DNA from 3 places in the Pseudocitrobacter cyperus genome. Region 2 is predicted to be linked to each of the others. Evidence: predicted binding sites of a transcription regulator. Region 2 holds the regulator's gene; each other region holds the start of a gene.

What was found. The regulator ArgR, encoded in region 2, controls arginine synthesis, uptake and breakdown. The targets are predictions, from matches to a motif close to ANTGAATAAAAATACANT.
Positions count from the first base shown of each region.
Region 1: argC (N-acetyl-gamma-glutamyl-phosphate reductase) is a predicted target of ArgR. The motif match lies at 5,096-5,113, and genes of this name have one in related genera.
Region 3: argA (amino-acid N-acetyltransferase) is a predicted target of ArgR. The motif match lies at 5,879-5,896, and genes of this name have one in related genera.

Region 1 covers NZ_JAYMYY010000011.1:6,529-16,638, forward strand. Annotated here, with positions in the region: gene sthA (Si-specific NAD(P)(+) transhydrogenase) at 1-465, shown strand, start outside; gene oxyR (DNA-binding transcriptional regulator OxyR) at 448-1,368, opposite strand; gene argH (argininosuccinate lyase) at 1,722-3,095, opposite strand; gene argB (acetylglutamate kinase) at 3,197-3,970, opposite strand; gene argC (N-acetyl-gamma-glutamyl-phosphate reductase) at 3,983-4,987, opposite strand; gene argE (acetylornithine deacetylase) at 5,161-6,312, shown strand; gene ppc (phosphoenolpyruvate carboxylase) at 6,649-9,300, shown strand; gene VSR74_RS21785 (phosphoethanolamine transferase CptA) at 9,514-10,110, shown strand, end outside.
Region 2 covers NZ_JAYMYY010000002.1:546,993-557,102, reverse strand. Annotated here, with positions in the region: gene tldD (metalloprotease TldD) at 1-1,137, shown strand, start outside; gene aaeR (HTH-type transcriptional activator AaeR) at 1,188-2,123, opposite strand; gene aaeX (p-hydroxybenzoic acid efflux pump operon protein AaeX) at 2,254-2,457, shown strand; gene aaeA (p-hydroxybenzoic acid efflux pump subunit AaeA) at 2,465-3,397, shown strand; gene aaeB (p-hydroxybenzoic acid efflux pump subunit AaeB) at 3,403-5,370, shown strand; gene VSR74_RS11415 (barstar family protein) at 5,462-5,737, shown strand; gene yhcN (peroxide/acid stress response protein YhcN) at 5,790-6,053, opposite strand; gene yhcN (peroxide/acid stress response protein YhcN) at 6,161-6,424, opposite strand; gene argR (transcriptional regulator ArgR) at 6,802-7,272, opposite strand; gene mdh (malate dehydrogenase) at 7,730-8,668, shown strand; gene VSR74_RS11390 (LysR family transcriptional regulator) at 8,858-9,769, opposite strand; gene leuC (3-isopropylmalate dehydratase large subunit) at 10,003-10,110, shown strand, end outside.
Region 3 covers NZ_JAYMYY010000003.1:204,474-214,583, forward strand. Annotated here, with positions in the region: gene recB (exodeoxyribonuclease V subunit beta) at 1-2,647, shown strand, start outside; gene recD (exodeoxyribonuclease V subunit alpha) at 2,644-4,479, shown strand; gene argA (amino-acid N-acetyltransferase) at 4,513-5,844, opposite strand; gene amiC (N-acetylmuramoyl-L-alanine amidase AmiC) at 6,074-7,321, shown strand; gene VSR74_RS12545 (hypothetical protein) at 8,112-8,915, opposite strand; tRNA gene VSR74_RS12550 (tRNA-Met) at 9,313-9,389, opposite strand; tRNA gene VSR74_RS12555 (tRNA-Met) at 9,440-9,516, opposite strand; tRNA gene VSR74_RS12560 (tRNA-Met) at 9,560-9,636, opposite strand; gene mltA (murein transglycosylase A) at 9,846-10,110, shown strand, end outside.

The DNA.
Region 1 (10,110 bases), on a different contig from region 2:
ATTGGCTATCCAAGTCTGGCCTCTGCGGCTTACGATCAGGGCCGTATTGCCGCGCAGGCGATGGTTAAGGGTGAAGCCTCAGCGCACCTGGTGGAAGATATTCCAACCGGCATCTACACCATTCCGGAAATCAGCTCCGTCGGCAAAACAGAGCAGCAGCTCACCGCGATGAAAGTACCCTATGAAGTGGGTCGGGCGCAGTTTAAGCATCTGGCGCGCGCGCAGATTGTTGGCATGAATGTGGGAACGCTGAAAATTCTGTTCCACCGGGAAACGAAAGAAATTCTGGGGATCCACTGCTTTGGTGAACGCGCAGCCGAAATTATTCACATCGGCCAGGCGATTATGGAACAAAAAGGCGGTGGTAACACGATCGAGTACTTTGTTAACACCACCTTTAACTACCCGACCATGGCCGAAGCCTATCGGGTAGCGGCGCTCAATGGCTTAAACCGCCTTTGGTAACGCTTTCTCGTCGAAGTGACCTTCCATCGTTCCGCGGATAGCCTCTGCCAGTTGCTCATAGCGACTGCGCAGGGGTGATCCCGGGCGATAGACAAGACCTACGGTACGACGTGGCTCAGGCTTGATGCACGGCAGGTAGATCACCCCATCACGGCGACGTTCCCGCGGCACGGCCAGCGCCGGTAACAGCGTAATGCCGCTGCCTGCCGCCACCATGTTACGCAGCGTCTCAAGGCTCGTCGCCCGGAAGTGCGTATCTTCATCAGCACCCGCTTCAAAACAGAAACCCAGCGCCTGATCGCGCAGGCAGTGACCATCTTCCAGCATCAGCAGTTTCTCACCCGCCAGATCGGACATTGGCACACGATCGCGCTCAGCCCAGGGGTGATCTTCATAGATCGCCAGCATCATTGGCTCATCAAACAAAGGCACTTCGATAAACGCCTCGCTCTCTTTCACCAGTGCCAGAATGGCGCAATCCAGCTTACCGCTGTCGAGTTGTGCCAGCAGTTGATGCGTTTGCGCTTCATGCAGGTACATTTCGAGTTTTGGGAAAGTCTGGTGAAGCATTGGGATAATGTGCGGCAGCAGGTAAGGGCCGACCGTTGGAATCAAACCGATATGCAGCGGACCGGACATGGTCTCTCCCTGCTGGCTTGCCATTTCCTTGAGCACTTTGACCTCACGCAGCACCGTGCGCGCCTGATCCACCAGCAGCAAACCTGCCTGGGTGAAGAGCACTTTACGGCTGGTGCGTTCCAGCAACATCACGCCCAGCTCATCTTCCAGCTTGCGGATTTGCCCACTCAGCGTTGGCTGACTGACATGGCACGAGTCTGCCGCCCGACGGAAATGCCGGTGTTCGGCTAACGCGACCAGGTATTCAAGATCACGAATATTCATTATTCATCCTCCATTGCCACGATAGTTCGCGGCGATAGATAGAATAGCAATGAACGATTATCCCTATCAAGCTTTCTGTTCAATAATGCAACACAGAAACGGAGCGGTACCTCCTTAACCCTTGAAGTCACCGTGATGTTTCGCAGAGTTTCTCTCAAACTCGAAATAACTAAAGCCAACGTGAACTTTTGCGGACTCTCAGGTCCGCATTTTTTTTGGGCGAATACCCCTCACCCCCAACCCCTCTCCCTAAGGGAGAGGGGCTAGTCCGCAGAATAATTGTGAACTTATATCTGTGCTCGATCGGTTCCCTCTCCCTTCGGGAGAGGGTTAGGGTGAGGGGGTGCAAATCGTTAAATCAAACGCTGCTGCGCCTCGCTAATCGCCTGCGCCACCTGCTTCGGTGACACCCCACCCTTCGCCGCACGTTTATCAAGGCACGATTGCAGCGACAGAATCGGATACACATCATCACCAATCACGCTGCTGAATTTTTGTAGATCCGCCAGCGCCAGGGCTTCCAGTGGTTTGCCCTGTTTAATCGCTTCGACCACCGCCTCGCCCACGATGTGGTGCGCCTCGCGGAACGGCACGCCTTTGGCGACCAGATAATCCGCCAGTTCGGTGGCGTTAGCGTAACCCTGCTGCGCCGCCTCCTGGCAACGCGGGCGTTTCACCTGGATGCCGTCCAGCACCAGCGCCGCCATGTGCAGGCAGTCCAGCCAGGTGTCGAGCGCGTCGAACAGGCCCTCTTTGTCTTCCTGCATATCTTTGTTGTACGCCAGCGGCAGGCCTTTCAGGGTCATCATCATGCCGGTCAGCGCGCCCTGCACGCGGCCACATTTACCACGAATCAGCTCCAGCGCGTCCGGGTTTTTCTTCTGCGGCATCAGGGAAGAGCCAGAGGTCACGCGGTCAGACAACTCAACGAAATTCGCTTCACCGGAGTTAAAGAAGATCAAATCTTCAGCAAAACGCGACAAGTGCACCATGCCGATAGAGGCATTGGACAGCAGTTCCAGCACGTGGTCGCGGTCGGAAACGCTGTCCAGGCTGTTACGGGTGGCAGAGGCAAAACCCAGCCAGCCAGCCAGTTGTTCACGATCGATTTCGTATGCCGTACCGGCCAGCGCACCGCTACCCAGCGGGCTAACGTCGAGGCGTTTTACCGCATCCTGCAGGCGACTTTCATCACGCGCCAGCATCTCAACATAAGCCAGACACCAGTGCGCGAAAGTCACTGGCTGCGCACGTTGCAGGTGGGTGTAACCCGGCATGACGGCATCCTGATTCTGCTGCGCGGTTTCCACCAGCGCGCTCTGCAACTGACGATTCGCCGACAGCAGTTCCGTAACGGTATCTTTGCACCACAGTTTAAGGTCAGTCGCCACCTGGTCGTTACGGCTGCGCCCGGTATGCAGTTTCTTGCCTAACTGGCCGACTTTATCGATAAGTTTGCCTTCCACCCAGCTATGAATATCTTCGGCATCACTTTGCAGGATTTGCTGCGGATTGGCGCGAACCTCTTCCAGCAACACGTTCAGCGCTTCTTCCAGTTGTTGCTGTTCTTCTCCAGTCAACACACCTACTGTTACCAGCGCTTTGGACCAGGCGACAGAGCCAGTGATATCCTGCTCCGCCAGGCGATAGTCGAAGCGCAAAGAGTCATTGAACTGTTTGAACCGTTGATCCGCTGCCTGTGTAAAACGCCCGCCCCAAAGTGCCATAACTTGTTTCCTTAAAATTCGTTTAATGTTGCCTGAAAGCTACCCTCACGCACCGATCGGTTCCCTCTCCCTGTGAGAGAGGGTTAGGGTGAGGGGAAATATTAAGCCAGAATCCGCGTACCAATCGGCGTGCCGTTAAACAGCGCCGGTAGTTGCTCCGCATGACGCCATGATGCGATATCCACCGGGCGACCCAACGTGCGGGCAGCATCCAGCGCCGCATTCACTTTCACGATCATGCCATCGGTAATAATGCCCTGTTCGATCAGTTGTTCCGCTTTCGCGGCGGTCATCTCCGCGATGCGCTGGCCTTTACCGTCCAGAATACCGCTTACGTCAGAAAGCAGGATCAGATCCGCGCCCAGCGTTGCCGCCAGCGCCGTCGCCGCCTGGTCAGCGTTGACGTTCATCAGCTCACCCTCAGCAGTGACGCCAATAGAACTCACCACCGGCAGGAAACCACCCTCCAGCAGCAGATTAATGAGCTTTGGCGAACCCGGCATCGCCAGGCCAACATGACCCAGTTCTTCGTCGAGCTTCGTAACTTTTACGCTATCGCCGTCACCGAGGAACAACCCCACAGAGGCAATATCATGCTTTTTCGCCCACGCCAGCAGCGTTTTATTAGCAGTGCCCGCCAGCGCGCCGGTAATGATGTCGATTTGATCGGCGGGCGTCACACGCAGGCCGTTTTTCTTTTTCACTGGCAGATTAAGCTGCTTCATCAGCTCATCCACCACGCAGCCGCCGCCGTGCACGATCACCAGCGGGCGCTGATGTGATTCACGATAATTCACCAGTGCGGTAAACAGGCGCTCCAGCGCCTCTTCGCTATCCAGCAACACGCCGCCTAATTTGATAATTAATGGATTCATCGTCATCACACCTTAAAGAAGAGACTGCGTCTCGGCAAAGCCGAAACGAATGTTGGCGCACTGCATAGCCTGCGCCGCTGCGCCTTTTAACAGGTTATCTTCCGCGGCCACCACAATCAGGTGCTGGTTCTGCACGGCAAAACCAATATCGCAGAAGGGCAAACCGACCACATTTTTCAGCGCCGGAACACCTTTATCATAGAGGCGTACCAGCGGTTTATGGGCATACGCCTGCTGGAAGGCGGCTGCCACCTGTTCCGCGTCAACGCCCGGTTTCAGGCGGCAGGTGATGGTCTCGAGTATGCCGCGTTTAAAGTTACCCAGGTGTGGGGTAAAAATCACCTCTGCGCCCAGGTGGGTTGAAATTTCCGGGTGATGACGATGGTTGAATACGCCATACGGTTGCAGGCTCACTTCACAGAAGCTATTAGAGAGCGCCGCTTTGCGTCCGGCGCCGCTCACGCCACTGGTGGCGTTAATCACCGGCCACTGGGTGAGATCCAGCAAATCGGCATCAATCAGCGGCTTCAACGACAATTGTGCCGCCGTGGGGTAACAGCCCGGCACGGCGATCAGATTGGTCTCTTTCAGCGCATCGCCGCACCACTCGGCCAGGCCATACACCGCCTGCTCAAGTAATTCAGGATGCTGATGGGTGAAGCCGTAATATTTTTCGTAGAAAGGCGCGTTGTTCACGCGAAACGCCCCGGAAAGGTCAAACACCACGCAACCTGCCGCCAGAAACTGCGGTGCCAGATCGTGGCTGACTTCGTGCGCGGTGGCGAGGAAAACCACATCCACCCCGGCGCTAAATTCACTGATATCCGACATCGGCTGCAGCGGCATATCGACAATGCCTTTGAGCTGTGGATGCAGATCGGAGATTAGCTTTCCCGCATCATTGCTTTGCGCTGAGACCGTCAAAGCGGTTATGTTCATATGCGGATGGCGATTTACATAGGTCACAAGCTCTGCGCCAGCATACCCACTGGCACCTACAATCAGCGTATTCAACATCGGGGCTGTTCACCTTCTTACGTCATATATGCCCGGGAAGAACGTTCTCTTCCTCACCCTGTTAAACGTATATCCCTGGTGATTCTGGGTTTTATTACGCTTAACGATATTGTATTTTTATTCACAAATATTGCATGAATATTGATACTATCACGACCAGAGGTGTGTCAACAATGAAAAACAATTTACCGCCATTTATCGAGATTTACCGTGCATTGATCGCCACACCTTCCATCAGCGCCACCGAAGAAGCCCTTGATCAAAGCAATGCGTCTTTAATCACTCTGCTGGGTGATTGGTTCACCTCTTTAGGCTTCAATGTTGAGATCCAACCCGTTCCTGGTACGCGCAACAAATTCAACATGCTGGCGAGTACCGGGCATGGCGCAGGCGGCCTGCTGCTTGCCGGCCACACTGATACCGTTCCTTTCGACGATGGCCGCTGGACACGCGATCCCTTCACGCTGACCGAGCATGAAAACAAGCTTTACGGTCTGGGCACCGCCGACATGAAAGGCTTCTTCGCCTTTATTCTCGACGCTCTGCGTGATGTTGATGTGACGACGCTGAAAAAGCCGCTCTACATTCTGGCAACTGCCGATGAAGAGACCAGCATGGCGGGCGCGCGCTACTTCGCCCAAACCACCGCCCTGCGCCCGGACTGCGCCATCATCGGCGAACCAACCTCATTGCAGCCGGTTCGCGCCCATAAAGGCCATATCTCCAGCGCTATCCGCGTGCTTGGGCAGTCGGGTCACTCCAGCGACCCGGCACGCGGCGTAAACGCGATTGAAATTATGCACGATGCGATTGGCCGCGTGATGCAACTGCGAGACTCCCTGAAAGAGCGCTATCACTACGAGGCGTTCACTGTGCCCTACCCGACGCTGAACCTCGGCGCTATCCACGGCGGCGATGCGTCAAACCGTATCTGCGCCTGCTGCGAACTGCATATGGATATTCGCCCGCTGCCAGGAATGACGCTGAACGACCTGAACGGGCTGCTGGATGAAGCCCTGGCGCCGGTCAGCGAACAGTGGCCTGGTCGTTTAACCGTCTCTGAGCTACATCCGCCGATCCCGGGCTATGAATGTCCACCGGATCACGCTCTGGTAGGTGTGGTTGAAAAACTCCTCGGTGCGCAAACCGAAGTGGTGAACTATTGCACCGAAGCGCCGTTTATTCAGACCCTTTGCCCAACACTGGTGCTCGGCCCGGGTTCGATCAATCAGGCCCACCAGCCGGATGAATATCTGGAAACGCGGTTTATTAAGCCGACCCGCGAATTGATTACCCAGGTTGTGCATCACTTCTGCTGGCATTGATATGCCCCCCCTCACCCCGGCCCTCTCCCCAAAGGGGCGAGGGGGAAAATCCGCGCTAATTGTAACTGTGGGCACGATCGTTCCCTCTCCCCTTTGGGGAGAGGGTTAGGGTGAGGGGCAAACCGCACGCCCCCTATTTTCATAAGCATTACTTATCTGACACGATGCGAATTAAATTTCGTAAATTGCCGCAATTTACTCGATTGCTGAACCGATTTCGCAGCAATTGACGTGGGGGTTTTTACGTGGCTTTATAAAGGAGGTTTCATATTCCGGCCTTGCGTTCCAAAGCCTGGGGTATAACAAAAATAAATGAGATGGGGTGTCTGGGTTAACATGAACGAACAATATTCCGCGTTGCGTAGTAATGTCAGTATGCTCGGTAAAGTGCTAGGCGATACCATCAGGGATGCGCTTGGTGAGAACATTCTTGACCGTGTAGAAACTATCCGTAAGTTGTCAAAATCCTCACGCGGCGGCAATGAAGCCGACCGTCAGGAACTGCTGACAACGCTGCAAAACCTCTCCAACGATGAACTTCTGCCGGTGGCTCGTGCCTTCAGCCAGTTTCTGAACCTGGCGAATACCGCCGAGCAGTATCACAGCATCTCGCCGAAAGGCGAAGCCGCGAGCAACCCGGAAGTGATTGCACGCACGCTGCGTAAACTCAAAGACCAACCCAATCTCAACGAAGCCACCATTAAAAAAGCCGTCGAATCGCTGTCGCTGGAGCTGGTTCTGACCGCTCACCCGACCGAAATTACGCGCCGCACCCTGATCCACAAAATGGGCGAAATAAACGGCTGCCTGAAGCAACTGGATAACAAAGATATCGCCGACTACGAGCGTAACCAGTTAATGCGTCGCCTGCGCCAGCTTATCGCTCAATCATGGCATACGGATGAAATTCGTAAACACCGCCCAAGCCCGGTAGATGAAGCCAAATGGGGCTTCGCTGTGGTGGAAAACAGCCTGTGGGAAGGCGTACCGAACTATCTGCGCGAGCTGAACGAACAGCTCGAAGAGAATCTGAACTACCGCCTGCCGGTTGATTTCGTCCCAGTCCGCTTCACTTCGTGGATGGGCGGCGACCGTGACGGCAACCCGAACGTTACCGCCGATATTACACGCCATGTCCTGCTGCTAAGCCGCTGGAAGGCCACCGATCTGTTCCTGAAAGATATTCAGTTGCTTATCTCGGAACTGTCGATGGTCGAGTGTACCGACGAACTGCGCGCGCTGGTTGGCGAAGAGGGCGAGCAGGAGCCGTATCGCTATCTGCTGAAAAACATTCGCAGCCAGTTAATGGCGACGCAAGCCTGGCTGGAAGCCCGCCTCAAAGGCCAGCGCCTGCCGAAACCCGCAGGGCTTATCAGCCAGAATGAACAGCTCTGGGATCCTCTGTATGCCTGTTATAAATCACTTCAGGCCTGTGGAATGGGCATTATCGCCAACGGCGAACTGCTCGACACTCTGCGCCGCGTGAAGTGTTTCGGCGTCCCGCTGGTGCGCATTGATGTGCGCCAGGAGAGCACCCGCCACACCGAAGCGCTGGGCGAACTGACCCGCTACCTCGGCATCGGCGATTATGAAAGCTGGTCTGAAGCTGACAAACAAGCGTTCCTGATCCGTGAACTCAATTCCAAGCGTCCGTTGCTGCCGCGTAGCTGGGAGCCAAGCAACGAAACGCGAGAAGTCCTGAATACCTGTAAAGCGATTGTCGATGCACCAATCGGCTCGGTCGCCGCCTATGTCATCTCCATGGCGAAAACGCCTTCCGACGTGCTGGCGGTGCATCTGCTGCTTAAAGAAGCAGGCATTACGTTTGCACTACCGGTCGCGCCGCTGTTTGAAACCCTTGATGACCTGAATAATTCGAACGATGTCATGACCCAGTTGCTGAATATCGACTGGTATCGCGGCTTTATTCAGGGCAAACAGATGGTGATGATTGGCTATTCCGACTCCGCGAAAGACGCGGGTGTGATGGCCGCTTCCTGGGCGCAGTACCAGGCACAGGATGCCCTAATCAAAACCTGCGAAAAAGCCGGCATTGAACTCACTCTGTTCCACGGTCGCGGCGGCTCAATTGGACGTGGCGGCGCGCCAGCCCATGCCGCGCTGCTTTCACAACCGCCGGGAAGCCTCAAAGGCGGCCTGCGCGTCACCGAGCAGGGCGAGATGATTCGTTTCAAGTATGGCCTGCCTGAAGTTACCGTCAGTAGCCTGTCGCTTTATACCAGCGCGATTCTGGAAGCTAACCTGCTGCCGCCGCCGGAGCCAAAGGCAGAGTGGCGCCACATCATGGATGAGCTTTCCGATATCTCCTGCGAGATGTACCGCGGCTATGTGCGTGAAAACAAAGACTTCGTGCCTTACTTCCGCTCCGCCACCCCGGAACAGGAACTGGGTAAACTGCCGCTTGGCTCGCGTCCGGCAAAACGTCGCCCAACCGGCGGCGTGGAATCTCTCCGCGCGATTCCGTGGATCTTCGCCTGGACGCAGAACCGCCTGATGCTCCCCGCCTGGCTGGGCGCGGGCGCGGCGCTGCAAAAAGTAGTGGAAGATGGCAAACAGAGCCAACTGGAATCAATGTGCCGCGACTGGCCATTCTTCTCCACGCGTCTTGGCATGCTGGAAATGGTATTCGCCAAAGCAGACCTGTGGCTGGCGGAATACTACGATCAGCGCCTGGTGAAAAAAGAGCTATGGGGCCTGGGTGAAGAACTGCGTAATCTGCTGGAAGCCGATATCAAAGTCGTGCTGGACATCGCCAACGATGCCCACCTGATGGCTGACCTGCCGTGGATTGCCGAGTCCATTCAGTTACGTAACATCTATACCGACCCACTGAACGTACTGCAGGCCGAACTGCTGCACCGTTCACGCCTGGCGGAAGAGGAAGGCAAAGAGCCTGATCCAAACGTTGAACAAGCGCTGATGGTCACTATTGCTGGCGTCGCTGCAGGTATGCGTAACACCGGCTAAATAAGCCTTTCCTGAAAAAATAATGTGCCTGCTTATTGTAAGCAGGCACATTAAAAATTATCCCCTCGCGACACAACCTTTTCTTTTTCCTTCTGTCTATCGTTGTGCTTAACGTGATTTTTTACTGCCGTAACAATAACCCTGGTATACCTTAAGGTTCGCTTAATAAAATGCCGTTACGGTTGGCACCACGAATTCAGACAGGCTTAATCTATGCTCTCCACAAACACACCGGCTGATAGCAAATTTAGCTGGAAAGCCCTTGGCTGGGCGCTGCTCTACTTTTGGTTTTTCTCAACCCTGTTGCAGGCCATTATTCTGTTAACGGGTTATAGCGGCACCAATGGTTTTCGCGACTCGCTTTTATTCAGTTCACTGTGGCTGATCCCCATTTTTCTGTTCCCCAGTAAAACGCGCATTATTGCTGCCGTTATTGGCATAGTGCTGTGGGCCGCCTCGCTGGCGACTTTGTGCTACTTCGTGATCTATGGGCAGGAATTTTCACAAAGCGTGCTGTTCATTATGTTCGAATCGAACGCCAATGAAGCCAGCGAATACATGAGCCAGTATTTCAGCCTGAAGATTGTTCTGACGGCGGTGGCGTATACCGCAGTGGCGATTTTCCTGTGGTCGAGACTGAAGCCTGTCTATATCCCGCACCTCAGCCGCTGGCTGATTTCTTTTGCTCTGCTGTATGGGTTAATTCTTAATCCTATTGTTGCTGGCAGCGTTGTTGGTGATAAACCGCTGGAAAAAACGCTGAACGGTATGGCTTCCCGTATGGAGCCCGCCGCACCGTGGCAGTTTATT
Region 2 (10,110 bases):
GGTGATGGCAAAGTACGTACCCTTGGCGCGGTAGACCATTCGCCACTTTATACCTCGCTTGATCCTCTGCAAAGCATGAGCCGTGAAGAGAAACTCGATATTCTGCGTCGGGTGGATAAAGTCGCGCGGGCGGCTGATACGCGTGTACAGGAAGTCTCCGCCAGCCTGACGGGTGTTTATGAATTGATCCTGGTCGCGGCAACGGATGGCACGCTGGCAGCGGACGTGCGCCCGCTGGTGCGTTTATCTGTGAGTGTACAGGTTGACGACAACGGAAAACGCGAGCGCGGCGCCAGCGGCGGCGGCGGTCGCTTTGGTTATGACTACTTCCTGGCGGATCTCGACGGTGAAGTGCGCGCGGATGCATGGGCAAAAGAAGCCGTGCGTATGGCGCTGGTGAATCTCTCGGCAGTAGCCGCACCAGCGGGCACCTTGCCGGTGGTGCTGGGCGCTGGCTGGCCGGGTGTACTGCTGCATGAGGCGGTGGGCCATGGTCTGGAAGGCGACTTCAACCGTCGCGGCACCTCTGTTTTCAGCGGTCATATGGGCGAACTGGTGGCCTCCGAACTGTGTACGGTTGTCGATGACGGCACCATGCAGGATCGCCGTGGCTCCGTGGCTATCGATGATGAAGGGACGCCGGGCCAGTACAATGTACTGATCGAAAATGGTGTGCTGAAAGGCTATATGCAGGACAAGCTCAACGCGCGTCTGATGGGCGTTGCGCCGACCGGGAACGGCCGTCGTGAATCCTATGCGCATCTGCCGATGCCGCGGATGACCAACACCTACATGCTGGCCGGGAAATCGACGCCGCAGGAGATTATCGAATCCGTTGAGTATGGCATCTACGCGCCTAACTTTGGCGGCGGCCAGGTGGATATCACCTCCGGCAAGTTTGTTTTCTCTACCTCTGAAGCGTATCTGATCGAAAACGGCAAGGTCACGAAACCGGTGAAAGGCGCGACGCTGATTGGTTCCGGTATCGAAACCATGCAGCAGATCTCTATGGTCGGTAATGACCTGAAGCTGGATAACGGCGTGGGCGTTTGCGGTAAAGAGGGGCAGAGCCTGCCAGTTGGCGTGGGCCAGCCGACGCTGAAGGTGGACAACCTGACGGTAGGCGGCACGGCGTAATTTTGCCTTGTCAGGCCTACGGAAGATTGTAGGCCTGGCAGGCAGTTATCTTACCGCTCGCCCGTCTCACCTCTGTCACGCATCCCCTGATACAAATTCGCCACCTCGACAAAGTAATCCGTCAGGTAGTTAATGCATACCTGCACCTTTAACGGCAGCTTATCTTTCTCGGTATAGAGTGCGTATACCGGACGTGGATCGGACTGATAGCGCGGCAGCAATATCTCTACCTCACCCCGGTTAATTTCCTCAATCACCCACATCAGCGGCACATAAGCGATCCCTGCTCCCGCAGAGAGCCAGCGGCTCAGCGTCATCGGGTCGTTCGTGACAAAACGCCCCTCCGGGATCACGCGTGTGGTCAGCCCCTCAGGGGCAATCAACTCAAATTCGTTATCCGGACGCACGCTGTATTCCAGCCACGAATGGTTGGCGAGGTCGGCGGGTTTCTCGGGAATGCCCGCCTGTTGCAGATAACTTTTGGCGGCACAGATAACCATCGGCATCGAGCCTAACCGGCGGGAGAAGAGGCTGGAATCCTGCAACGCGCCGACGCGGATCACCACATCCAGGCCGTCGGCAATCAGGTCAGGCGCCGGAATACCCGTAACCAGATTCACCGTCAGCCCGGTGTATTCTTTCAACATCTCTGCGGTGATCCGCGCGAGGACATTTTGTGCCATAGTTGAAGAACAACCGATTCGCAGCGTGCCGATAGGCGTGTTGTTAAAAGCATAAAGTTGTTCGTGGACGTCCTGTGCTTCAAACAGCATACGGCGGCAGCCCTGGTAATAAATTTTGCCGGCTTCTGTGAGTCCTATACTACGTGTGCTGCGGTTTAACAGCTTGACTTGTAACTCATCTTCCAGCTTTGATACAGTCTGACTGATGGAAGAGACGCTCATCTGAAGCTGTTTCGCGGCGGCGGTGAACGAGCCTTGCTCGACCACTTTCGCAAACACCGACATTCGTTTTAGTCGTTCCATTATTCACTCTGGCTTAAAAGTGATTTAGATCACAATATATAGATAACGGCATAACAGTTACGTTAATATACTGTTAGCTGAATAATTAAAGCGCACTCTCACCTGCACGCTAGTCTAAACCAAGGTCAACATGAGTCTGTTTCCTGTCATTGTGATTTTCGGCCTGTCATTCCCGCCGATCTTCTTTGAGTTGCTATTGTCGCTCGCCATCTTCTGGGGGGTGAGGCGACTGCTTATCCCAACCGGTATCTATGACTTTGTCTGGCACCCTGCGCTGTTCAACACAGCATTGTATTGCTGTCTTTTTTATCTGATATCACGTTTGTTCGTTTGAGGTAGATGTGAAAACGCTAATAAGAAAAATCTCCCGTACAGCTATCACACTGATACTGGTCATTCTGGCTTTCGTCGCCATTTTCCGCGCCTGGGTGTACTACACCGAGTCGCCGTGGACGCGTGATGCGCGTTTCAGCGCCGACGTGGTTGCCATCGCGCCCGATGTTTCCGGGCTGATTACTCAAGTAAATATCAAGGATAACCAACTGGTTAAGAAAGACCAGGTATTGTTCACGATTGACCAGCCACGTTACCAGAAAGCGCTGGAAGAAGCCGAGGCTGATGTCTCCTATTACAAAGCGCTGGCCAGCGAAAAGCGTCGTGAAGCCGGACGTCGTAATCAGTTAGGTATCCAGGCGATGTCGCGTGAAGAAATTGACCAGGCCAATAACGTGCTGCAAACCGTTGAACATCAATTGGCAAAAGCGCAGGCGACGCGCGACCTGGCGCGTCTTGACCTCGAACGCACGGTGATCCGCGCCCCGGCAGACGGCTGGGTGACTAACCTCAACGTTTTCGGCGGTGAATTTATTACCCGCGGCTCGACCGCCGTAGCGCTGGTGAAAAAAAATTCGTTCTATGTACTGGCTTATCTGGAAGAGACCAAACTGGAAGGTGTGCGTAAGGGCTACCGGGCAGAAGTGACGCCGCTTGGCAGCAATCGCGTCATTAAAGGAACCGTCGATAGCGTTGCCGCGGGGGTGACTAACGCCAGCAGCAGCAACGACGCAAAAGGCATGGCAACCATCGATTCCAACCTTGAATGGGTGCGTCTGGCACAGCGTGTGCCGGTGCGTATCCACCTGGATGAGCAGCAGGAGAACGTCTGGCCTGCCGGGACGACGGCGACGGTGGTGATCACCGGTGAGAAGGATCGCGATGCCCGGAACATGACCTTCTTCCAGAAACTGGCGCTGCGTTTGCGTGAGTTCGGTTAATCGCCATGGGGATCTTTAGCATTGCCAACCAGCACATTCGCTTTGCTATCAAGCTGGCATGCGCGATTGTTCTGGCGCTGTTCATCGGTTTCCATTTTGAACTGGAAACGCCGCGCTGGGCGGTACTGACTGCTGCGATCGTGACGGCGGGCCCGGCCTTTGCCGCCGGTGGCGAACCGTACTCAGGCGCCATTCGCTACCGCGGGATGCTGCGTATTATCGGAACCTTTATCGGCTGTATCGCTGCGTTAACGATCATTATTTTGATGATTCGCGCCCCGCTGTTAATGATTCTGGTGTGCTGTATCTGGGCTGGTTTTTGTACGTGGCTCTCCTCGCTGGTGCGCGTTGAGAACTCCTACGCATGGGGGCTTGCGGGCTATACGGCGTTAATTATCGTCATTACCATTCAGGCTGAGCCGCTGCTAACGCCACAGTTTGCCGTGGAACGCTGTAGCGAAATCGTGATCGGTATCGTCTGTGCGATCATGGCCGACCTGCTTTTCTCCCCACGTTCAATTAAAAAAGAGATCGATCTTGAGCTGGATAACCTGCTTATCGATCAATACCGCCTGATGCAGTTGTGCATCAAACACGGTGACAGCGAAGAGGTTGACCGTGCCTGGAGCGGGCTGGTACGCCGCACCGCGGCGTTGGGCGGCATGCGCAGTAACCTGAGCATGGAATCTTCCCGTTGGTCACGCGCCAATCGCCGCTTAAAAGCGCTGAATACCGTCTCGCTGACGATGATTACCCAGGCCTGCGAAACCTACATTATTCAGAATACTCGTCCGGAGACCGTCACCGATGACTACCGTGAACTCTTTGCCGAGCCGGTGGAGACGGTTCAGGACGTTCACCGTCAGCTAAAACGTATGCGTCGGGTAATGGCCTGGACGGGCGAACACGGCACACCGGTCACGATTTATGGCTGGATAGGGACGGCAACGCGCTACCTGCTGTTGAAACGCGGGGTGATCGGCAACGCTAAAATCAGCGCCCGTGAAGAAGAAATATTGCAGGACGAGGTGGTGGTGAAGGCAGAATCTGCCGAACGTCACCACGCGATGGTTAACTTCTGGCGTACAACCGTTTCCTGTGTGCTGGGAACACTCTTCTGGCTGTGGACGGGTTGGACGTCCGGTAGCGGGGCGATGGTGATGATTGCGGTAGTGACAGCCCTTGCTATGCGCCTGCCTAACCCTCGCATGGTGGCCGTCGACTTCCTTTACGGTACGCTACTGGCGCTACCGCTGGGAACGCTATTCTTCCTGGTGATCATCCCCTCAACGCAGCAAAGTATGCTGCTGCTCTGTATCAGCCTTGCAGTGTTGGCGTTCTTTATCGGTATTGAAGTACAGAAACGGCGGCTGGGCTCGCTTGGGGCACTGGCGAGTACTATCAACATCATTGTCCTCGACAACCCGATGACATTTGAGTTCAGTAAGTTCCTCGACAGCGCGTTGGGGCAACTGGTGGGCTGCTTCCTGGCGCTAATGGTTATCCTGATTATTCGTGATAATTCGCGTGAACGTACCGGACGGGTATTATTGAACCAGTTTGTATCGGCGGCGGTTTCAGCGATGACCACCAATTCCGCGCGACGTAAAGTGAATCATTTGCCAGCGCTCTATCAGCAACTCTTTCTGCTGTTGAATAAATTCCCGGACGACATTGCTAAATTCCGTCTGGCGCTGTCGCTTATTATCGCGCACCAGCGGCTGCGCGATGCGCCAGTGCCGGTGAATCAGGATCTCTCAGAGTTTCACCGCCAGCTTAGACGCACGGCGGACAGCGTCATCTCCGCGGGCAACGATGATAAACGTCGGCGCTACTTCCTGCGCCTGCTGGAAGAGCTGGATATCTATCAGGAAAAACTGCGCGTCTGGGATGCTTCACCGCAGGTCACTGAACCCGTTGGGCGGCTGGTGGCGATGCTGCATAAGTATCAGAGTGCGTTAACCAACAGCTAGTTTCCCCCTCTTAAAACCGACGCCTGAGCGTCGGTTTTTTTATGGCTATACTTAGAGGCGGAATAAAGCAGTGGGAAATTGAGGGCAGGCGATGGAAGTCTATTCTTTTGATTTTGATGAAATAGAGAATCAGGGTGATTTTTACCGGGAGTTCTCCCGCCTCTTCACGCTCAAAAGTGGGCTGGTACACGATCTGGATTCTCTATGGGATGTCGTTACCGGAAGTCAGCTCCCGCTCCCGCTGGAAATAGAGTTCCTGCATCTTGATGAGAAACAGAAGCGGCGTTATGGCGCGCTAATTCTGCTGTTTGATGAAGCGGAAGAGGAGCTCGAGGGGATGTTGCGTTTCAACCTCTCCCGGACATAAAAAAGCCCCCGCGTAACGGCGGGGGCAAGTCGTCGGACAAGACGACGAGGGTTTATTTGTACAGTTCTGCGGTCGCGTGCCAGGTGTTACCGGAACGCGCTTCAATGATGCGATAGCCGCTGGCGCCTTCTTTTTCTGCTTTTGCTGATAATGCGCTGTTCATATCCATCGGTGAGCTACCGACCTGAGATACGGAGACGGTACCCATTGATTGCAGACTCTGTGCTTGTTCTGCGCTGATTTGCTCTGCCGCGCTAACGCCGAAAGAGAGAACGGAAGCCAGGCCAAGAGAAGCGATGATAATTGCGTTTTTCATATTTTTTACTCCACCATGTGCGACAGCGGTGAGAGGAAAAAGAGGGCGTATCCTGAACCGCTGTAGATAATCTGTATTTTGAAACGTTACCGACCTTTTAAACGAACTTATTTGTACAGTTCAGCCGTTGCGTGCCAGTGGTCTCCGGTACGCGCTTCAATGATGCGGTAAGAAGAAGCACCTTGTTCTTCCGCTTTCTTGTTCAGCATCTCGTGCATATCCATCGGTGAAGAACCGATAGCGCCAACGGAGATGGTGCCCATAGCCTGACGATTTTGCGCCTGCTCACTATTAATAGAGTCTGCTGCAAAAGCACCGAAGGAGATGACAGAAAGGATGCTCAGAGCGGCTACTGTTGTTTTGATTTTCATGATCTACACCTCGTCGAATTATTTGGAAGGTCTTTGTTTTGTGATCCTCATCACGAAAATAAGTATAAACTAATCACATTAAAAATTAATACCAGACTAATGATTTCAGGTGTAAATCTGTTTTAATAAAATCATTTTTTATTACCTTAAGGAATAGAAAATGGTGTTTTAGTGCTATGTACCAGGGTATTTTATAGGGAAATCATATGGATAGAACGATTTGATTTTTCGTGCGATTTTGAAAGGTGGTATTCACTGTATATATGGTTTTAACCAATTTTTAGCACTTAATGCCAAACGGGATATAGAGGGATACGGAGGAAACGAAGCGGTAAAGAGGAATGATCCTCTGGCCGCTGGCCAGAGGACAGGCAGGATCACAGCTCTTGCTCAAACAGCACCAGAATGGCTTCGTAGAGATCTTTCACCGTAAAACCGCGGGCAGGGGTGGTGAAGATGGTGTCGTCGCCAGCGATGCTGCCGAGGATGCCTTCCGCTTTACCCAGTGAATCGAGCAGGCGGGCAATGAGCTGGGCCGCTCCCGGGCTTGTGTGAATAACCACAACGGCATCGTTATAATCGATATCCAGCACCAGATTTTTCAGCGGGCTGGACGTGGTTGGTACGCCGAGCTCAGCAGGCAGGCAGTAGACCATCTCCATCTTGGCGTTGCGGGTGCGAACCGCGCCAAACTTGGTCAGCATGCGGGAGACTTTGGACTGATTGATATTCTCGAATCCTTCCTCCTGCAGCGCCTGGACGATCTCTCCCTGAGAGCTAAACTTTTCTTCTTTTAATAGCGCTTTAAACGCCTTCACTAATTCTTCTTGTTTGGTCGAACTTCGCATAAGTCACCCGTATATGGTGATGAAATTAACATTATTATGCATATAAATGCATTTTTATGCAAATAATCTGCAAAAAAGGCGGGTTTTAATCGCGAGAAGGGGCGGATCTTAGCAAAATTTACCATTAATAAACATGCCTATATCACGGCCTGCAAATAAGGTTAAAAGTAAATTAAATGTTATGAAAATGATGTTGTTTTAACCAGATCACTGGTTATAGTTTAAGTGATAGTTGATGTGGATTTGGTTACGTGAAAAAGGCCTTTCCCGGTAAATGAGTGAGCAATTTTGTAGCAAGGCTGCTAAATACCCCTCATTCTGTAAGTAATTAGATTGTAATTATTTACGCCGTGAATTAAGGTCGCCGCAACGGAGTATAACAGGCAGTGCCCTGCGTCGGTTACGCGGTACATGACAGGTCACCCTGAATGACATTAACCACAATAAGGAGTTTCGGATGAAAGTTGCAGTCCTTGGTGCCGCTGGCGGTATCGGTCAGGCGCTTGCCCTACTACTTAAGACCCAACTACCTTCAGGCTCAGAACTTACTCTCTATGATATCGCCCCCGTCACCCCTGGCGTGGCCGTCGATCTCAGCCATATCCCGACCGATGTGAAGATCAAAGGCTTCTCGGGTGAAGACGCTTCCCCGGCGCTGGAAGGCGCGGATGTGGTGCTGATCTCCGCGGGCGTTGCGCGTAAACCTGGCATGGATCGTTCCGATCTGTTCAATGTGAACGCCGGGATCGTGAAGAACCTGGTGCAGCAGGTGGCGAAAACCGCCCCGAAAGCCTGCATTGGCATAATCACAAATCCGGTGAATACTACGGTGGCAATCGCCGCGGAAGTGCTGAAAAAAGCAGGCGTTTACGACAAGAACAAACTGTTTGGCGTCACCACGCTGGATATCATCCGCTCAAATACCTTCGTGGCGGAACTGAAAGGCAAAAAAGCGACCGAAGTGGAAGTGCCGGTGATCGGCGGCCACTCTGGCGTGACCATTCTGCCGCTGCTGTCGCAGATCCCTGGCGTCTCCTTTAGCGATCAGGAAGTGGCCGATCTCACCAAACGTATTCAAAATGCGGGTACGGAAGTGGTGGAAGCCAAAGCGGGCGGCGGGTCTGCAACGCTGTCGATGGGACAGGCGGCGGCGCGTCTGGGGCTCTCTCTGGTTCGTGCCCTTCAGGGTGAGAAAGGCATTGTGGAGTGTGCTTATGTGGAGGGCGATGGTCAGTATGCTCGCTTCTTCTCTCAGCCACTGTTGCTGGGCAAAAATGGCGTGGAAGAACGCCAGTCTATCGGCAAGCTGAGCGCGTTTGAACAGCAGGCGCTGGAAGGTATGCTCGATACGTTGAGGAAAGATATCCAGCTCGGCGAAGATTTTGTGAATAAGTAAATTTTTACGTCCTTGAGGCCGGAATTTAGTTTCCGGCTTTACTGTATTAGTAGAAGCATTTACTTAATTTAAATAAAGATAAATCTTATAGATTTGATTTATTTATGATTTCGCTAACACAGAATTGGTGGTAAATAAAATATATTAAATGTAATTAAACTAAAAGTTAATTACATTTAATAATATATTTTATATCTGATGAGGTAGCTTGCTAAAATATTTCGATAAAAAATCAATGCATTTATGCATCTTTTCCGAATCTGAGATTCTGGTAGGGTAGACGGCCCATATATTAGCACTTTGCTTATAATCTGGTAGTATATTTATAAGTGTGCCGTCCTTGATATGAGGATAAACATCCCACCAAGAGCGCAGCATGATTCCATGAGCATTCAAACTCCATTGCATTGCAACACTTCCGCAGTTAGTCGAAAGATGACTTCTGATACGGACTGGATATTCGATACCTTTTTTTTCAAGTGTCCATAAGCCAAAAGATGAATTCTTCTCTTGTATGAAAAGACAATTATGGTGCTCTAGTTCCTCTAATCTTTTTGGTGTGCCATTTTTTTCTAAATAGTGAGGAGATGCACATAATACTCTATAGTTTGTTGCTAATTTTCTTACAATGTTTTTTTCATTAATTGCATCTCCAACTTTAATCTCTAAATGGAATCCATTACTCGCAAGATCTACTTCCTGATCGGTCAAATATAATTTGATATGCAATTGTGGATAAATTTTTGAGAGATGAGAGATTGCTTCTGAAACATGGTTTATACCGAATCCAAAACTAGTGCAAATATTTATGCTACCAAATATTTCTTTCTTTTGAATGTTAGCTTCAGTAAGCAAGTTATCCATACCATCTAATACTAAAGTTGCTTTCTTAGCAATGTTTATTCCTTCTTCTGTTAAGATTAAATGCCTGGTGTCTCGATGGAATAACTTTACTCCTAACCTATTTTCAAGAATCTTAATTCTTTTGCTAATGTAAGCGGGTGATACCCCCATTTCTTGAGCTGTTTTGCTAAAGCTTTTTTTATATATAATAGTAAGGAAAACTTGTAGATCTTCAATCAAGGGCCATTCTTTTCCCATTTTAATTATTCCTATTATACTCACTTTTTTAATTAATTATCATTAAATCATGGTTGAAAATGAGAAGATAAAAGATTGATCACAGTTTGGATAAAATTTTTGTATCACTATCAACGAAGTGTAAATCTTATTTTTATATAATGAGAGTGCCAGGTAAATTTTCCTCGTGCTAGGCTAGCTATTCATCGTTAACGTCTGTAACCATAGTGGGCTTTGTAATTGAGGATTTAGTAATGGACAAACCTAAAACTTTATATGATAAATTTATAGATTCGCACACAATAAGAAATCTGGATGATAAAGGAAACGTATTACTGTATATCGATCGAACAATTCTTAAT
Region 3 (10,110 bases), on a different contig from region 2:
AGGCGGCGAGGTGCCGACGCATCCGCTGTTTAGCGCCATTGAGCAACTGCTTGCTGCGCCGCTCAGCCTGAATGATCTGGTTATTACCCAGGCGATGGTCGAAATTCGTGAGGCCGTGGCAGAAGAAAAACGCCGCCGCGGAGAGCTGGGCTTTGACGATATGTTGAGCCGACTGGACGCCGCGCTGCAAAGTGAAAGCGGTGATGCGCTGGCGGCGGCGATTCGTCAGCGATTCCCGGTCGCGATGATCGATGAATTTCAGGATACCGACCCGCAGCAGTACCGCATTTTCCGCCGCATCTGGCGGCAGCAGCCGGATACGGCGTTATTGCTGATCGGCGACCCTAAGCAGGCTATTTATGCTTTCCGTGGCGCGGATATTTTTACCTACATGCGCGCGCGCAGCGATGTGGCGGCGCACTATACGCTGGATACCAACTGGCGTTCCGCACCGGGTGTGGTGGCAAGCGTCAATAAACTGTTTACGACCGTCGATAACCCATTTATGTTCCGCGATATTCCGTTTTTACCGGTGAAATCCGCCGCGAAAAATCAGTCGCTGAAATTTGAAATTAACGGAGAAGCGCAGCCGGCGATGAATTTCTGCCTGATGCCGGGGCAGGGCGTTGGTGCGGGTGATTATCAGGCTTTTATGGCGCGTCAGTGCGCGGCGCAAATTCGCGACTGGCTGACCGGCGGTCAGCAGGGCACGGCATTACTGTGGCGCGGTGATAAAGCGAGCCCGGTACAGGCTTCCGATATTACGGTTCTGGTGCGTAACCGTCAGGAAGCTTCGCTGGTTCGCGATGCACTGAATGCGCTGGCGATCCCGTCGGTTTACCTCTCCAACCGCGACAGTGTATTTGAAACGCCAGAAGCGCAGGAGTTACTTTGGGTTTTGCAGGCTGCGTTAAGCCCGGAGCGCGAAAATACCCTGCGCAGCGCGCTGGCGACGGCGATGTTTGGCCTGAATGCGCAGGACATCGAACGTCTGAACCACGATGAAAATGCCTGGGATGCGCTGGTCGAAGAGTTCAGCCTGTATCGCGATATCTGGCAAAAACGCGGTGTCATGCCGATGCTTCGCGCCCTGATGAGCGCGCGTAATATTGCCGAAAATCTGCTGGCGACCCACGGCGGCGAGCGCCGTTTAACCGACATTTTGCATTTGAGCGAACTGTTGCAGGAGGCGGCGACCCAGCTTGAGAGCGAACATGCGCTGGTGCGCTGGCTAAATCAGCAGATCACCGAACCGAATACCAACGCCTCCAGCCAGCAGATGCGTCTGGAGAGCGACAAGCATCTGGTGCAAATCGTCACCATCCACAAATCAAAAGGGCTGGAATACCCGCTGGTCTGGCTGCCGTTTATCGCCCGTTTCCGTAAACAGGATCAGGCGTTTTATCACGACCGTGAATCGTTTTCCGCCGTACTGGATCTCCGGCATGGCGAGGAGAGCCTTGAACTGGCCGAGGCCGAACGACTGGCGGAGGATTTGCGACTGCTCTACGTGGCGCTGACTCGCGCCGTCTGGCACTGTAGTCTCGGCATGGCGCCTCTTACCACACGGCGCAGTGATAAAGCGACCGAAACCGAGATCCATCACAGCGCGCCGGGTCGCCTGTTGCAAAAAGGCGAACAACGGGATGCGGCCGGGCTGGAGTCGGCATTACGCGCCCTGTGCGATGAACATATTGCGCTGACCATCGCCAGCGATCCTGACGACACCCGCTGGCAGGCATTGCAGGCAGGTGTGCCTGAACTGAACGCACGTCAGGTTACACGGAGGATGGTGGATGACTGGCGCGTCACCAGTTACTCCGGCCTGCAACAGCGCGGCCATAGCATGGCGCAGGATCTGCTGCCACGGCTGGACATCGACGCCGCAGGCGTGGGTAATGCCATGGAAGAGGAAGCGCTGACGCCGCACCACTTCCCGCGCGGCGCATCGCCGGGAACTTTCCTGCACAGTCTGTTTGAAGATCTCGATTTCACCCAGCCCATTGAGGCGCAGTGGATGCGTGAAAAATTGCAACTCAACGGTTTTGAAGAGCACTGGGAGCCAGTGCTGACGCAGTGGATTTCGCAGGTGCTGACTACGCCGTTGACGCCAGAGGGCGTGGCGCTAGACCAGCTTGATGCGCGGCAAAAACAGGTGGAGATGGAGTTTTATCTCCCCATCGAAAAACCGCTCGACCCGCTGGCGCTGGACGCCCTGGTGCGTGGTTATGATCCGCTTTCGGCAGGATGCCCGCCGCTCGATTTCCGTCAGGTGCGCGGCATGCTGAAGGGCTTTATCGACCTGGTATTCCGCCACGACGGGCGCTACTACCTGCTGGACTATAAATCGAACTGGTTGGGTGCAAACCGTGAGGCCTACACCCAGCAGGCGATGGCACAGGCGATGCAGTCGCACCGTTACGATTTGCAGTATCAGCTTTATACGCTGGCGCTCCACCGCTATCTGCGACACCGTCTCGCTGATTATGACTATGAGCGCCACTTTGGCGGTGTGATTTATCTGTTCCTGCGGGGCATTGATGGCGAGCCGGGTCAGCAGGGGATTTTCACTACGCGCCCCCGGCGGGAACTGGTTGATGCAATGGACGCTCTGTTTGCCGGGCAGACGCAGGAGGTGGCTTCATGAGCCTGGAAAATTTACTGATTGAAGCCGCTGAACAAAAACTGCTGCGTCCACTGGATGTACAGTTTGCGCTGACCATCGCGCGTCACGAGCATCCGGCGGTGATGCTGGCGGCTGCGCTGGTTAGCCGTGATGCCGGAGAAGGGCATGTCTGTTTGCCTTTGAGCCATTTGCATACCACACCTGCACTGAACGGACGGGCAAAAGTGGTGTGGACGCAACTGCTGGCTGCCGTGGATGTTCCGGATGACTGGACGTCGCTACTGCTGGCCTCTTCTGCGGTAAGCCTGGGCGAACGTCCGTCGCCGCTGATCCTTAACGACGGGCGTCTTTATCTGAACCGGATGTGGTGTAATGAGTTGAGCGTGGCGCGCTTCTTCCGCGATGCGCAACTGCCGGAAGCCATTGATGAGTCATTGTTGGCCGACGCGCTGGCCGATCTCTTTCCGTCGTCTGCGGAGGTGGACTGGCAGAAGGTTGCCGCCGCCGTGGCGCTGACGCGACGCATTTCTGTTATCTCCGGCGGCCCTGGCACCGGGAAAACCACTACGGTAGCAAAACTGCTGGCGGCGCTGGTGCGCATCGCAGGCGATAAAAAATGCCGCATCCGCCTGGCAGCGCCAACCGGTAAAGCGGCGGCCCGATTAACCGAATCGCTGGGGGCTGCGCTACGTAAGCTGCCGCTAACAGAAAACCAGAAAAGCATGTTGCCGACGGAGGCGAGTACGCTGCATCGCCTGCTGGGCGCGCAGCCGGGTAGTCAGCGGATGCGCTATCACGCCGGAAATCCTCTCCATCTGGATGTACTGGTGGTCGATGAAGCGTCGATGATTGACCTGCCGATGATGGCGCGGTTGATTGATGCGCTGCCGGATCACGGGCGGGTTATTTTCCTTGGCGATCGCGACCAACTGGCGTCCGTTGAGGCGGGGGCCGTATTAGGTGATATCTGCGCCTGGGTGAGCTGCGGGTATACCAGTGAACGTGCAGCACAGCTCAGTCGGTTGACCGGAACGCCGGTGCCGGAAGGCGACGGTGCCGTGGCCGGGGCATTACGCGACAGCCTTTGTCTGTTGCGTACCAGCTACCGCTTTGGCAGCGATTCCGGCATAGGGCAACTGGCGCGCGCGGTCAACCTTGGCGATCGCGCCGGCGTTCGTGAGGTCTTTGCGCGTGGTTTTGCCGATATTGAAATGAAATCCCTTCGCACTCAGGAAGAGTACGAGGCGATGCTTGATGATGCGCGGGCGGGCTACGGGCGCTATCTTCAATGTCTGCGCCAGAGGGCGGAACCGGCAGAAATTTTGCAGGCGTTTGGTGAGTATCAGCTTCTGTGCGCTCTGCGCGAAGGGCCGTGGGGTGTGAGCGGGTTAAATCAACAACTGGAGCACTCTCTGGTGCGCCATCGTGCGATAGCTCCGCAGCGCCACTCTCGCTGGTACGAGGGACGCCCGGTGATGATTGCTCGCAACGATAGCGCATTAGGGTTGTTCAACGGCGATATTGGCGTCGCGCTGGATCGCGGTCAGGGGCTGCGCGTCTGGTTCCCGATGCCGGATGGTACGATAAAATCTGTCCAGCCAAGTCGTCTGCCGGAGCACGATACGGCCTGGGCGATGACCGTGCATAAGTCGCAGGGTTCTGAATTTGATCACGCTGCGCTGGTGCTGCCAACGCAGTCTGTGCCGCTGGTGACGCGCGAGCTGGTGTATACGGCAATTACCCGTGCCAAATCACGACTGTCGATGTATGCCGATGAGACGCTATTAGGGCAGGCGATTGTGGCGCGGACTGAGCGTCGCAGCGGGCTGGCGGCGATATTTGCGCAGAACTGATGTGTGCCGGATAGCGTTATCCGGCACACAGGGTTATCCCAAATCCGCCATCAGTACTTTTGAACGCCGCTGATAGTTGTACATCTGCTTTTTACTTTCCGGCAGCAGTTCCACATCTACCGGCTGGAAGCCGCGCTCCTGGAACCAGTGAATGCTGCGGGTGGTCAGCACAAACAGTTTGCTGAGCCCCATCTGTTTTGCCTGGGTGGAGATGCGTTGTAGCAGCACCTCACCGCGTGATGAACTTTGGTAATCCGGATGTACCGCCACACAGGCCATCTCGCCAATTTTTTCTTCCGGGAACGGATAAAGCGCCGCACAGGCGATGGTGGTGTTATCACGCTGAATAATGGTGAACTTGTCGATCTCCATTTCCAGTTGTTCGCGGGAACGGCGTACCAGAATGCCCTGTTGCTCCAGCGGGTGAATGAGATCGAGGATGCCGCCGATATCGTTGATGGTCGCGCGGCGGATCTGCTCAGCGCTCTCCATGACAATTTGCGTCCCGATACCGTCGCGGGAGAAAAGCTCCTGCAACAGCGCGCCATCTTCCTGGTAACTGATTAGGTGGCTGCGACGCACACCGCTGCGGCAGGCTTTGACCGCGCCGCGCAGAAAACGCACGGTGCCGGATAAGTAATCGCCTTCCTGTTCCAGCTCTTCGACGCGCGCCTGCGCTTCGTTAGGGAACAGCTCTGGCACGATTTTCCCGTCGCGGTCGTACACCCCCTGCGATGAGCAGAAGCCGATCATTTTTTCCGCTTTCAGTTTGATGGCCAGTTGCGTGGCAATTTCTTCAGAGGTCAGGTTGAAACTCTCGCCGGTAACGGAAACCGCAACCGGGCCCATCAACACGATAGCACCGCTGTCGAGCTGACGATGAATGGCTTCTTCATCGATACGACGAATACGCCCACTGTGGCAGTAGTCCACGCCATCATCGACGCCAAGCGGCTGCGCGATGATAAAGTTACCGCTAACGACATTAATATGCGCGCCCTGCAACGGCGTGTTGTTAAGGCTCATTGATAAACGGGCGGTAATATCAAGCTGCAACAGCCCGGCTGCCTGTTTAACCAGTTCCAGCGTTTTGGCATCCGTGACGCGGATCTGCTTGTGGTAAATCGGTTGGTGGTTGTGCGCTTCCAGATTGGCGTCAATCTGCGGGCGTGCGCCATAAACCAATACCAGGCGTATCCCCAGACTATGTAACAGCCCAATGTCATTGACAATACTAGAGAAGTTGTCATTTTCAATGGCTTCACCGCCAAGCATGATGACAAACGTTTTTCCCCGATGGGCATTAATATAGGGAACTGAATGACGAAACCCTTCGACCAGTTCGGTTCTACGTTCCTTCACCACGGTATGACCTCTCAGTGCATTTTTATTCGCAATAAGTGTATTTTTATTCTGTTTTTGCCGGGAGTGCAAGTATGAATTTTCCCCTGTGGGGGAAAATGGAATCTGAAAAATGGCTTTGCAAAAGAATGTTTACCCTTTTATAGATGACAGTTTATGCGCCTTTGGTTAAAGTTTTTGGTCAAACTTATTATGCGTAACACCTAACAAATATTTTTTGCTCGGGAGAAGCATGTCGGAAAGTCAGTCATTTAGCCGCCGCCACCTGTTAAAAGGCGCGGGCGCCATGTGGTTATTAAGCGTCAGTCAGGTCGGTTTGGCTGCCACAAGCCAGGTGGTGGCCGTTCGCGTATGGCCTGCATCCAGCTATACACGCGTGACGGTTGAGTCGAATCGGGAACTGAAATACCGGCAGTTTGCGCTGAGCAATCCGGAACGTCTGGTGGTTGATCTCGAAGGCGTGAACCTCAATTCTGTGTTGAAAGGCATGACCGCGCAAATCCGTGCCGACGATCCCTTTATTCAATCCGCTCGCGTGGGGCAATTTGACCCGCAAACCGTGCGTATGGTGTTTGAGCTTAAGCAAAACGTCACGCCACAGCTATTTGCGCTGGCTCCCGTGGCCGGTTTTAAAGAGCGTCTGGTGATGGATCTGTACCCGGCAAATGCCCAGGATGTGCAGGATCCACTACTGGCGCTGCTGGAAGATTACAACCGTGGCGATCTTGATAAGCAAGTCCCACCAGCGCAAAGCGGCCCGCAGCCGGGCAAGGCAGGGCGCGATCGTCCAATCGTTATCATGCTCGATCCGGGCCATGGTGGTGAAGATTCCGGCGCGGTGGGGAAATATAAAACGCGTGAAAAAGATGTGGTGCTGCAAATTGCCCGACGCCTGCGCTCGCTTATCGAGAAAGAGGGCAATATGAAGGTCTACATGACGCGCAATGAAGATATCTTTATTCCGCTGAAGGTGCGTGTGGCGAAAGCCCAGAAGCAACGCGCGGATCTTTTCGTCTCTATTCACGCTGACGCCTTTACCAGCCGTCAACCGAGTGGATCTTCCGTTTTTGCGCTGTCGACCAAAGGTGCAACCAGTACCGCTGCGAAGTATCTGGCACAGACGCAGAACGCCTCGGATTTAATTGGTGGGGTGAGTAAAAGCGGCGATCGCTATGTTGATCACACAATGTTCGATATGGTGCAGTCGCTGACCATTGCCGATAGCCTGAAATTTGGCAAAGCGGTGCTTAAACATATGGGTAAGGTAAATAAGCTGCATAAGAACCAGGTTGAACAGGCGGGCTTTGCCGTGCTGAAGGCACCGGATATCCCGTCGATCCTCGTCGAAACGGCGTTTATCAGTAACGTCGAAGAGGAGCGTAAGCTGAAGACCGCCGTGTTCCAGCAGGAAGTCGCGGAGTCGATTCTGGCGGGGATTAAAGCCTATTTTGCCGATGGCGCGACGCTTGCGAGGCGATAGGTTGGTGGGGAGAGTTTTACACGGCGGTGCAATTTTACGACAGTGTCTCACTCTCCTGACTCATTATGGCTGAAAAACCGGAACTTTCAAAAGTGCATGGAACTCAAGCGGGGATGCTTACACACCAGGAAACGTGTACTTTGGAGTGAAAGGGAAATCACCATAAGGCAATTCTATATTTAATCCGTTACATTATTGTTGCTTATTGAAATGATGAGATGAGTTTGTATAATATTACTTAGCTATTTGTTTTTATCAGTGAATGCATTTTCAGTTGAATTACCTCTAGTAGCACAGTGAGTTAAATAATACTGGAACAGAAAAAACTCATTTTATCTCGGGATGTACTGATTATATTTATATTCCGGAATCTGAACCTGGAATAGATGCTGTTGATGCAATGCAAAAAATAGCAGAGGTTGTCCATGCGACCCACAGTTACAACACCGATTATTCAGTATTGTTTTGGAACAAAAAAAACACAAAATGGAGTCGGATATCGATATGGATGATCAGGTAAATGGTACTCTTTCAGTATTTTCCTCAAAGTAATAAATATTATCTTGAAAATTTTTTTTTGGACTGTATGTGATTCTTCAGAAGAGGGTCTCGACGAATAATAATCAGGTAATTTCAATAATTAACAAAACTCGTAATGTGCTACTTTTCAGTAGCAAACAGTAAAACTGCATATAATTTCCTATTAAGAAAAACGATGTATTATATATGTGAAATTTTATGCTGAGCTTGCCGCCACAGTTTGTTGGCGGCAGACAGTATTAGGTGATAGTCACTGATAGCGGTTTACCAGGTCTTTGACCATTGCGGTATATGTTCTTTGTTTAAGCTGGGTAATTTGCTGCTCTGTGAGATCAGCGGCGCTGGTTTCTTTTTTACTTGTCCCGGAACCGGCCATTGGCGGGAGCACTTTATTTTCATAATTCACTGGCGACCATGTTGCCCATTCCCCCGTCGCCACATCCACCAGGGTAAAACGTATCAAATAGCGCATCGACACGGCATCTGTCAGTTTCTCATTTTTATAATCTGACCATACTGTGGACTTTAGCGCCGTGTCATATTTTCCTGACTGCAAGGTTCCATTATAAACGATAATCGCTTTCTGATGTCCTTTTGCTGCAATATAACGCAGTGCCTGCATGTAATTCATATTTTCCACAGGTAATGCATTGCTACCATCATTTTTATCATTCTTGTTTTTATTGCATGTTATGGGTTTCTGTCTGTCAGGAATGCCGGAGAATGTTGAAACCGTATAATACTTACTCATTTCCTGCTGGATCATCGCCTCCGGTGCACGACTACCGGACTGAACCAGAATAACGGCTGAATTCATTGGTACGCGAAATGATTCCCCCTCCAGCGCAGCCTGGATGTCTTCCTCAGAAACAGCCAGGGTGGTTTCGTTGCCAAAAATGTCTTTATCCGTTAACACGGCAGTATTCGTACTGATACTACTGCCTGAAATATGGGTTGAACCAGGCTTCCTGGCATCGATGGAAGAATGAGGGGTACACCCCACAACTAAAATAAATGGCGAAATTAATATAAAAAATGTTTCCCTGATTTTCATTTATCGTACTCCCTCATGTGTCAGATGATATTATATATGCCCGTAAGTTTTTATTATATTCCTGTATCATAGTTTGGCAAAAAAAGATCTTTCGACGATTTTCTACCGAATTAATTATTTGAATGAATATGTATGAGTGAAACTATAAATATCAATGGAGATCCTGGGAAAATGCACCGGAAAAGTGCTGATAACAACCCACAAGGATGTATTCAGGGAAAGGCAAAACGATGTTAAGTCCCAGCACTACGGGCGTGTGAAGAGGATAAATGGGGTAATCAGGTTAATGATCCTGAAGCATTTCTGGAGATGTAAAAACAAAAAAAACCGCAAGCTGTTGATTGCTTAACGGTTTCCTGTTTTCTAAGGATTTAGTGTAAATCCTTGAGTAATGTGTTGGTTGCGGGGGCCGGATTTGAACCGACGACCTTCGGGTTATGAGCCCGACGAGCTACCAGGCTGCTCCACCCCGCGTCCGTCTGTTACTCTTCCATCGAGTAACCTTTTCTCTTTGTACAACGTGTTGGTTGCGGGGGCCAGATTTGAACTGACGACCTTCGGGTTATGAGCCCGACGAGCTACCAGGCTGCTCCACCCCGCGTCCGTCTGTTACTCTCTTTCAAGTAACTCTTTCACATTGTAATTGGTTGCGGGGGCCGGATTTGAACCGACGACCTTCGGGTTATGAGCCCGACGAGCTACCAGGCTGCTCCACCCCGCGTCCGTGGATGCGCACTATACTCTGCTCGCTTTCTGATGCAACTATTTTTTGATTTAAATGGCTATTTTTTCCCAATGCAGTCTAAAAAGTATCATTGTGGTCTGTTTTTTGTACGAAATTGTATTCAGACGGCGTTATCACATTTCAATAGCCCTGGCGGTTTGTTATCTTCATCGGGCATTCACGATTTACGTATAAGACGAGATACCATGAAAGGACGTTGGGCAAAGTATGTAGTGACGGGCGCAATGCTGGCGATGCTGGCAGCCTGTTCTTCCAAACCGACCGATCGCGGTCAACAGTATAAAGACGGGAAATTTACCCAGCCTTTCTCACTGGTCAATCAACCTGAAGCCGTCGGCGCACCGATCAATGCCGGAGATTTCTCAGAGCAGGTGAGCCAGATTCGTAGCGCGTCGCCGCGCCTTTACGGCAACCAGAGCAGCGTTTATAACGCCGTGCAGCAGTGGCTGC